Linked DNA regions of Chroogloeocystis siderophila 5.2 s.c.1. Each later gene encodes a partner of the first gene's protein in a complex. Links are inferred from orthologs where the notes say so. Each region holds a gene or a part of one and is shown in the gene's direction. Other genes may lie near its edges.

Region 1 (3,291 bases):
CCGCGTAGAATATCATTCATGACGCGATCGCCTGGTCCTGCAAAGATTGTTCCTAAAGGATTTTCAGTTTGAGGTGGTAACTCGATAAACGGTGCGTCAGGTTGACTTAAATAACTTGCGGCTTGTAAAACATCGACTGTAACAGGTTGCGTACTTGGATTATGCAGCAAAACTCCCAGATAAAGCGTGCGTAAGTCTTCTGGAGAAGTTGCTTTAGCGATGTGATGCGCAAAAATATCAAATCGTCCTTGAAACGGGAAGTTGAGGTGCACATTCGCGGTTTGTTTTCCAGTGGGAGGAAACGTAGATAATAAAATTCCCTCAGTTTGGACGACTTCGGGGCTATTGCTATTAAAGACGGGAACGCGATCTAAAGATCCTGGTAAGGGACGTACTTGTTGCGGCTGTACGATTTCTTGTTGCGGTGGCGTTGGTGCAGGTGTAGCTTGAGCAAATGTGAATACGGGTAACAATGGCAGCATAACAGCAGTCATAGAATGAGGGTCAGAAAAGTTGTCTCGACCCTTTTGTTAAGTTGTAGTTAATTCAAAATAAGACACAACATAGCTCATAAAAGTGCCATCCTTTGAATAATTAATATGAAGTCTTTTGTTACTTGTTGGATATTCTCGTCTGTCAAAATTGGTACGTGAACAAAAAGACAATGGCTGTTTAACTTCTGTGTTGTGATATGGTTCAAAACAGCAAAATAAAGTCCTTCACAAACAAATTTTCCGGCATCGTGACTGATTTGGGTTACAGAAAGCTCAGCAATCAGTTGTTCTAAATCAATTGGCGATCGCAAAGCGATATTTCCACAAGTGGCACGAGATTCTACAGTTAATTGTGATCGGCTTTCTGCCATACCACAACAAATAATCGCATTGGGTTGAATTTCAGTAATTTTACTGATGACATAATTGCTGGCTTGTTGAGTATCAACAGGTAGTCTTCTTAAAACGGTTAGTAGCGGTAGTTTTAAATCGCTATTTGTAAGATATAGCTCGTGGATTTTGGCAATGAGATCGTCGGATGAATTGGATTTTTGATGAGGTAGCCATGTTGTAAATGAAGTTAGCAGAATTTGAGGAGGCATTTGAGTTGTAAGCTTTTTTTGAAAGGAACCACAAAGTACACGAAGGTTAGAGAGGGATTCGCATGAGAATTATGTAGGATTGCTATGCTGTTAGGGTGTGGTTTAAGAGTGAGTTAGTTTCACTTACAATAAATTTAGTGGGTAATAATTAAAGGGGGTCTGCCCGATGGCAGCGATCGCAGTTATAGACTACGACATGGGTAATCTGCACTCAGTCTGTAAAGGTTTAGAAAAAGCTGGCGCGACTCCGAAAATTACTGACTCAGCTATAGAATTAGCAAAAGCTGATGCTGTATTGTTACCTGGTGTCGGCGCATTCGATCCTGCTGTACAGCATTTAAGATCCCGTGACTTGGTGGAACCAATCAAAGATGCGATCGCAAGCGGTAAACCGTTTCTTGGTATTTGTTTGGGGCTACAAGTCTTGTTTGATAGTAGTGAAGAAGGTGTAGAGCCTGGTTTGGGAATTATTTCTGGTACAGTACGGCGCTTTAGCAGCGAACCAGGAATTACGATTCCGCATATGGGTTGGAATCAATTAGAATTTACTCAACCTCATTGTCCCTTATGGCAAAATTTACCAGCGCAGCCTTGGGTTTATTTTGTCCATTCCTACTATGTCGAGCCTGAAGATTCTACAATTCAAGCTGCAACGGTAACGCATGGTAGTCAAAGTGTTACAGCAGCGATCGCCCGTGACAATCTTATGGCAATGCAATTTCACCCTGAAAAATCTTCAACTGCTGGGTTGCAAATCCTCTCCAACTTCGTGCAGCAAGTTCGCACTGTCGTACCAGTGTAGATATACATTGCTGTAGAGTAGATGCTAGTTACAATTTTCCTAACTCCTAGCCCCTCTTTAATGCGAATTCACGGCAATCGTCTCATCAAAACATTACCAGGGAGAGACACCCGACCAACAACAGGAAGGGTACGCGAAGCCGTCTTTAATATTTGGCAAGGTGCGATCGCTGGTAGTCGTTGGTTGGACCTTTGTGCGGGTAACGGTTCAATGGGCGCAGAAGCGTTATGTCGTGGTGCAGCTTTAGTGGTGGGAATTGAGCAATCAAGCCGTGCCTGTACAATTATTAAAGAAAATTGGCAACGAGTAGCACAGCCAGAGCAAACCTTTCAAGTTTTGCGCGGAGATGTCGTGCAGCGGTTAAAAACACTTTCAGGACAACAGTTTGATCGCATCTACTTCGACCCACCTTATGCCAGTGATATATATTTACCAGTCATGCAGGCGATCGCACACTATCAATTATTGCATCACAATGGCGAACTTGCGGTAGAACATCATCCCGATCTGCCCAAGTTGCAACCTTCTACACTAGAAATCTGTCGAGAAAAAGTTTACGGAAATAGTGCTGTTACTTTCTATTGTGTAGTCAACCTAAAGCCTTAAAAACCCTTCTAAAACAATTAGAAGGGCTAGCAGTCTTGAGCGGATGGCTATTGCAGCTTATAAACCCAATTGTTTGCCTCGCTTATATTGCTGATACGCAGCAAAAAATAAACCAGCCAAAGTAATCACTATTAAGCCCAGAACAATACCATCGAGTAGTGGTTCAACCATGTCATATCTCCTGTTGCGATCGCATAAAAGCGCTGCGCTACGCGCAATCACGCTTCGTGGCTTAGACTGTAAAAGGTTTAATTGACCCAATAGTAGCCAACAATCATAGACTTTTACCAGCATACACTGAATTAGCGTTAGGAGAAAACCAGAGCGTTAGTTAATTTATCTACACAAAACTTAACTGCACAGGCTGATTTAATTGACTTTGCTTGCGAACACTATCAAGAACTTTTAAGCTATGTGTTAGGAGATAAATATTTTTGTGAATTCTCAATTCAAGTAATCAGCTTTTGGCTAATCAGCTCGCTAAACCAGAAATTCTACTCCAACGGCTTGCGTTCATCGCTTTGGCGATTTTGCTAGCTACAATTTTAGTTGTTGTAGGTGTGCATAGGGTAAGAGTTTCTGAACCTTATGTTAAGAATGTTTTGTCACTAACAGGAGATCCGGTACAAGGAAATGCAATTTTTCAAATGAACTGTGCGGGTTGTCATGGTTGGCAAGCCGATGGTAACGTTGGTCCTAGTTTGCAAGGTGTTTCTAAGCGTAAATCTCGTTTTGGTCTGATTCATCAAGTCATCAGCGGTGATACACCACCTATGCCACAGTTCAA
Region 2 (3,096 bases), on another replicon or contig:
TGCATCAAATACGGTTCATATACTTCCTCAATTGTTTGCGTATCTTCTCCCGTTGCTGCTGCCATTGTTTCAATTCCTACAGGTCCTCCATTAAACTGTTCAATCATCACGGTAAGCATTTGGCGATCTGTCCAATCGAGACCGCAAGGATCGACTTGAAATAAAGTTAAAGCTTCGGCTGCAACACTTTGGTCGATTGATCCCGCAGATTTCACTTCGGCGTAGTCGCGCACGCGTTTGAGTAAGCGATTGGCGATTCTTGGTGTTCCGCGCGATCGCCGTGCAATTTCTAGCGCCCCATCATCGGTAATCGCAGTTTGGAGTAGCTGCGCGGTGCGCAAAACAATTTGACTGAGTTCGTCAGGTTGATAAAATCGCAATCGTTGCACTAATCCAAAGCGATCGCGTAATGGTGATGATAGCGAACCAGCGCGTGTTGTCGCCCCCACTAAAGTAAACCGTTGCAAGGGGATACTGCGCGATTTGGCACTTGCACCTTTACCCGTGGTAATATCAACGCGAAAATCTTCCATCGCCGGATACAAAATTTCTTCTGCCATGCGCGATAGCCGATGAATTTCATCGATAAATAACACGTCGCCTGGCTGCAACCCGACAAGAAGCCCTACAATATCTCGTGGACGTTCTAAGGCTGGCGCACTAGTGATTTTGCAATTGACACCCATTTCTGCGGCTAAAATCAGCGCCATTGTGGTTTTTCCTAACCCAGGGGGACCATACAATAGCAAGTGGTCGAGGGTTTCACCTCTAGCTTTTGCCGCTTTTAGGGCAATATCGAGAACTTCTTTTAAGTCTTTCTGACCAATGTAATCAGCAAATTTTTGGGGGCGAATGCTTTCTTCTTGTTTACCATGCTCATCTACCATCGCTTTTGGTTGTAAAAGTTCCTCGCGCGGGCGTGTGGTTCGAGGATTGCGGCGTTCGGGTTCCGAGTGAGATTGCTTAGAAGAAATTATCGCCATGATTAGAAAATTAAAAATCGGTCATATAAATTAATTGTGCTTTGATCGTTACACTACTAACACAGGAGCAGACAATGCTAGCAAAAAGAATTCTTCCTTGTTTGGATGTCAAAGCAGGGAGAGTCGTTAAAGGAGTGAACTTTGTCAATCTACAAGATGCAGGCGATCCGGTTGAACTTGCCAAAGTTTACAACGAAGCGGGGGCGGATGAACTCGTGTTCCTCGATATTACCGCAACGCATGAAGACCGCGACATTATTATCGATGTGGTGTATCGTACGGCGGAGCAAGTGTTTATGCCTTTGACGGTTGGTGGTGGAATTCAATCCTTAGAACAAATTAAAAGTTTGTTAAGAGCCGGAGCCGATAAGGTCAGTATCAACTCGGCTGCTGTACGACAACCTGACTTGATTGACCGCGCGAGCGATCGCTTTGGCAATCAGTGTATAGTCATTGCTATAGATGCACGACAAAGGCAAGATACAGCTAACCCTGGCTGGGATGTGTATGTTCGGGGCGGACGCGAAAATACTGGCATCGATGCGCTTGCTTGGGCAAAAGAAGTTGCCCAGCGGGGGGCGGGTGAGTTACTTGTAACGAGTATGGATGCGGATGGGACGCAAGCGGGATATGACTTGGAATTAACGCGGGCGATCGCGGAGGCTGTTGAAATTCCTGTTATCGCCTCTGGTGGTGCTGGTAATTGCGAACATATTCATGCAGCGCTGACTCAAGGTAAAGCCGAAGCCGCGTTACTCGCATCACTGTTACATTACGGTCAATTAAGTGTTGGAGAAATTAAAGACTATTTGCGCGATCGCGGTTGCTCTGTCCGTTTAGTAGCTTAACAATTTACTCATATTTCGTTTCCGGCACATTGTAACTTTCCTTGTTAAGATATATGAATAAGAATTAATTTTTTCAAAAATGCTGATACCAATTCTCATATTCGACGTAGCGTTAGTGGCTTGGTCACTGCATTTGATGGAAGAAGCGTTCTATCACAAAGAGTTCTCTTTGATGTTAGCAGGAACTCTAGTCGCGCTTGCCGCAGCGGCGATGTTGGTAGTCTATTTTCTCATGGGTAACTGCATGACGTATCTGTTGAGTGCTTCAGGATAACCGCTAACTTGACAATATCAGCCTTATTCGGTCATAATACGAAACGCTCAAGGGGTTATAGCTCAGTTGGTAGAGCACCTCAATGGCATTGAGGGGGTCAGCGGTTCGAATCCGCTTAGCTCCATTTTTGAACGAACCACATAGGCATAGCCTTCCCCCAAGGTAGGGCGCAAAGAACACAAATGAAAGAGATCGGGAGATTTTCTCGAATTGCTATAGGTATGCGATGTCTAGAATAGATATATCTAGAATACGCCGTTGATGTATCTTTTTTTGGGTTGAGAAATTGATTTAATTTTTTTGGGAACGATGACTAACGTTGGTTTGGCTTGGATGTTTTGAACTTCAAAATGACCTTGTACTCTCAACCAGGAGTTAGGAGTAAACATTGCTGCATCAGTTGTGTAAACAGGTAGTCCAAGCGGTACTGTATCTGCTAAACAGCAACGAATGACGTGTCGCACAAGGATGAATTGTTCAGGCGATTTTGTTTGCTGTACGAATCCTATGAGATCGACGGGTTCGCCAGGAAAAGTTTCTAAAGGATCTTTAACTGAGGAAATTAAACGCCGCCACTGTAAGATATTGCGTTTGTATGGATTTGATTCTTCATGAGCTGATTCAGCATATTGCCAAATATCAATTGCTGGTTTTTCTGTAAGTGCAATTCCTGTCACTCGTTTGGCAAAGTCTTGTAGCAACTGAAGTGATTTGTGCATTGCGGTTACTTTATACGAGTGTCGAGCATTTCGGCTAATTCTTGTTCGGCAAAGGCTTTTGTAACTTCAGAACGTAAATGTTCGATAAACATAGCACGATGACGTTCAAACTCTGCGCTAATCACATCACGCGGACGTGGCATATTAATTTTGACACTTTCTAGTACCCTGCCTGGACGCGCTGTGAGAATTATCACGCGATCTGCTAAAAAAACTGCTTCATCAATGTGGTGCGTGACAAAGATAACTGTTTTGTTTGTCCCTTCCCAAAT

What was found. Proteins that work in one complex are often made in the same cells at the same time.
Region 2: the proteins of hisH (region 1) and hisF are in contact, whole or in part, in a crystal structure (PDB 6RU0), measured with the Thermotoga maritima proteins. The link is inferred for Chroogloeocystis siderophila 5.2 s.c.1 from one-to-one orthologs. Residues at the interface, in WP_004080484.1 of Thermotoga maritima: Asn15, Arg18, Arg22, Arg117, Leu118, Pro119, His120, Met121, Gly122, Trp123, Asn124, Asn134, Gly135, Tyr136, Tyr138, Val140, Tyr158, Glu180, Lys181, Ser182, Ser183, Lys184, Ile185; in WP_004080486.1 of Thermotoga maritima: Met1, Leu2, Ala3, Arg5, Ser40, Glu41, Asp45, Glu46, Ala70, Glu71, Ile73, Asp74, Ile75, Pro76, Phe77, Asp98, Lys99, Ser122, Gln123, Glu161, Thr195, Leu196, Asn247, Arg249, Glu251.

What each region holds. Positions count from the first base shown.
Region 1 is NZ_MRCC01000034.1:10,708-13,998, reverse strand. Bases 134-3,080 are described here. They hold hisH (imidazole glycerol phosphate synthase subunit HisH), read left to right. Parts: upstream 134-1,262; coding sequence 1,263-1,898; downstream 1,899-3,080. Other genes in these bases: NIES1031_RS22750 (c-type cytochrome), read left to right, coding at 2,969-3,080; petG (cytochrome b6-f complex subunit V), read right to left, coding at 2,562-2,675; rsmD (16S rRNA (guanine(966)-N(2))-methyltransferase RsmD), read left to right, coding at 1,959-2,504; NIES1031_RS22770 (pyroglutamyl-peptidase I family protein), read right to left, coding at 569-1,096; NIES1031_RS22775 (DUF3370 domain-containing protein), read right to left, coding at 134-482. Also shown: more of NIES1031_RS22775, read right to left, coding at 1-133; more of NIES1031_RS22750, read left to right, coding at 3,081-3,291. UniProt on the Escherichia coli protein: IGPS catalyzes the conversion of PRFAR and glutamine to IGP, AICAR and glutamate. The HisH subunit catalyzes the hydrolysis of glutamine to glutamate and ammonia as part of the synthesis of IGP and AICAR.
Region 2 is NZ_MRCC01000010.1:78,013-81,108, forward strand. What follows is about bases 193-2,944. They hold hisF (imidazole glycerol phosphate synthase subunit HisF), read left to right. Parts: upstream 193-1,057; coding sequence 1,058-1,831; downstream 1,832-2,944. Other genes in these bases: ruvB (Holliday junction branch migration DNA helicase RuvB), read right to left, coding at 193-983; NIES1031_RS13425 (hypothetical protein), read left to right, coding at 1,911-2,105; NIES1031_RS13435 (TIGR03943 family putative permease subunit), read right to left, coding at 2,351-2,824; NIES1031_RS13440 (ABC transporter ATP-binding protein), read right to left, coding at 2,830-2,944. In the rest of the region: more of ruvB, read right to left, coding at 1-192; more of NIES1031_RS13440, read right to left, coding at 2,945-3,096.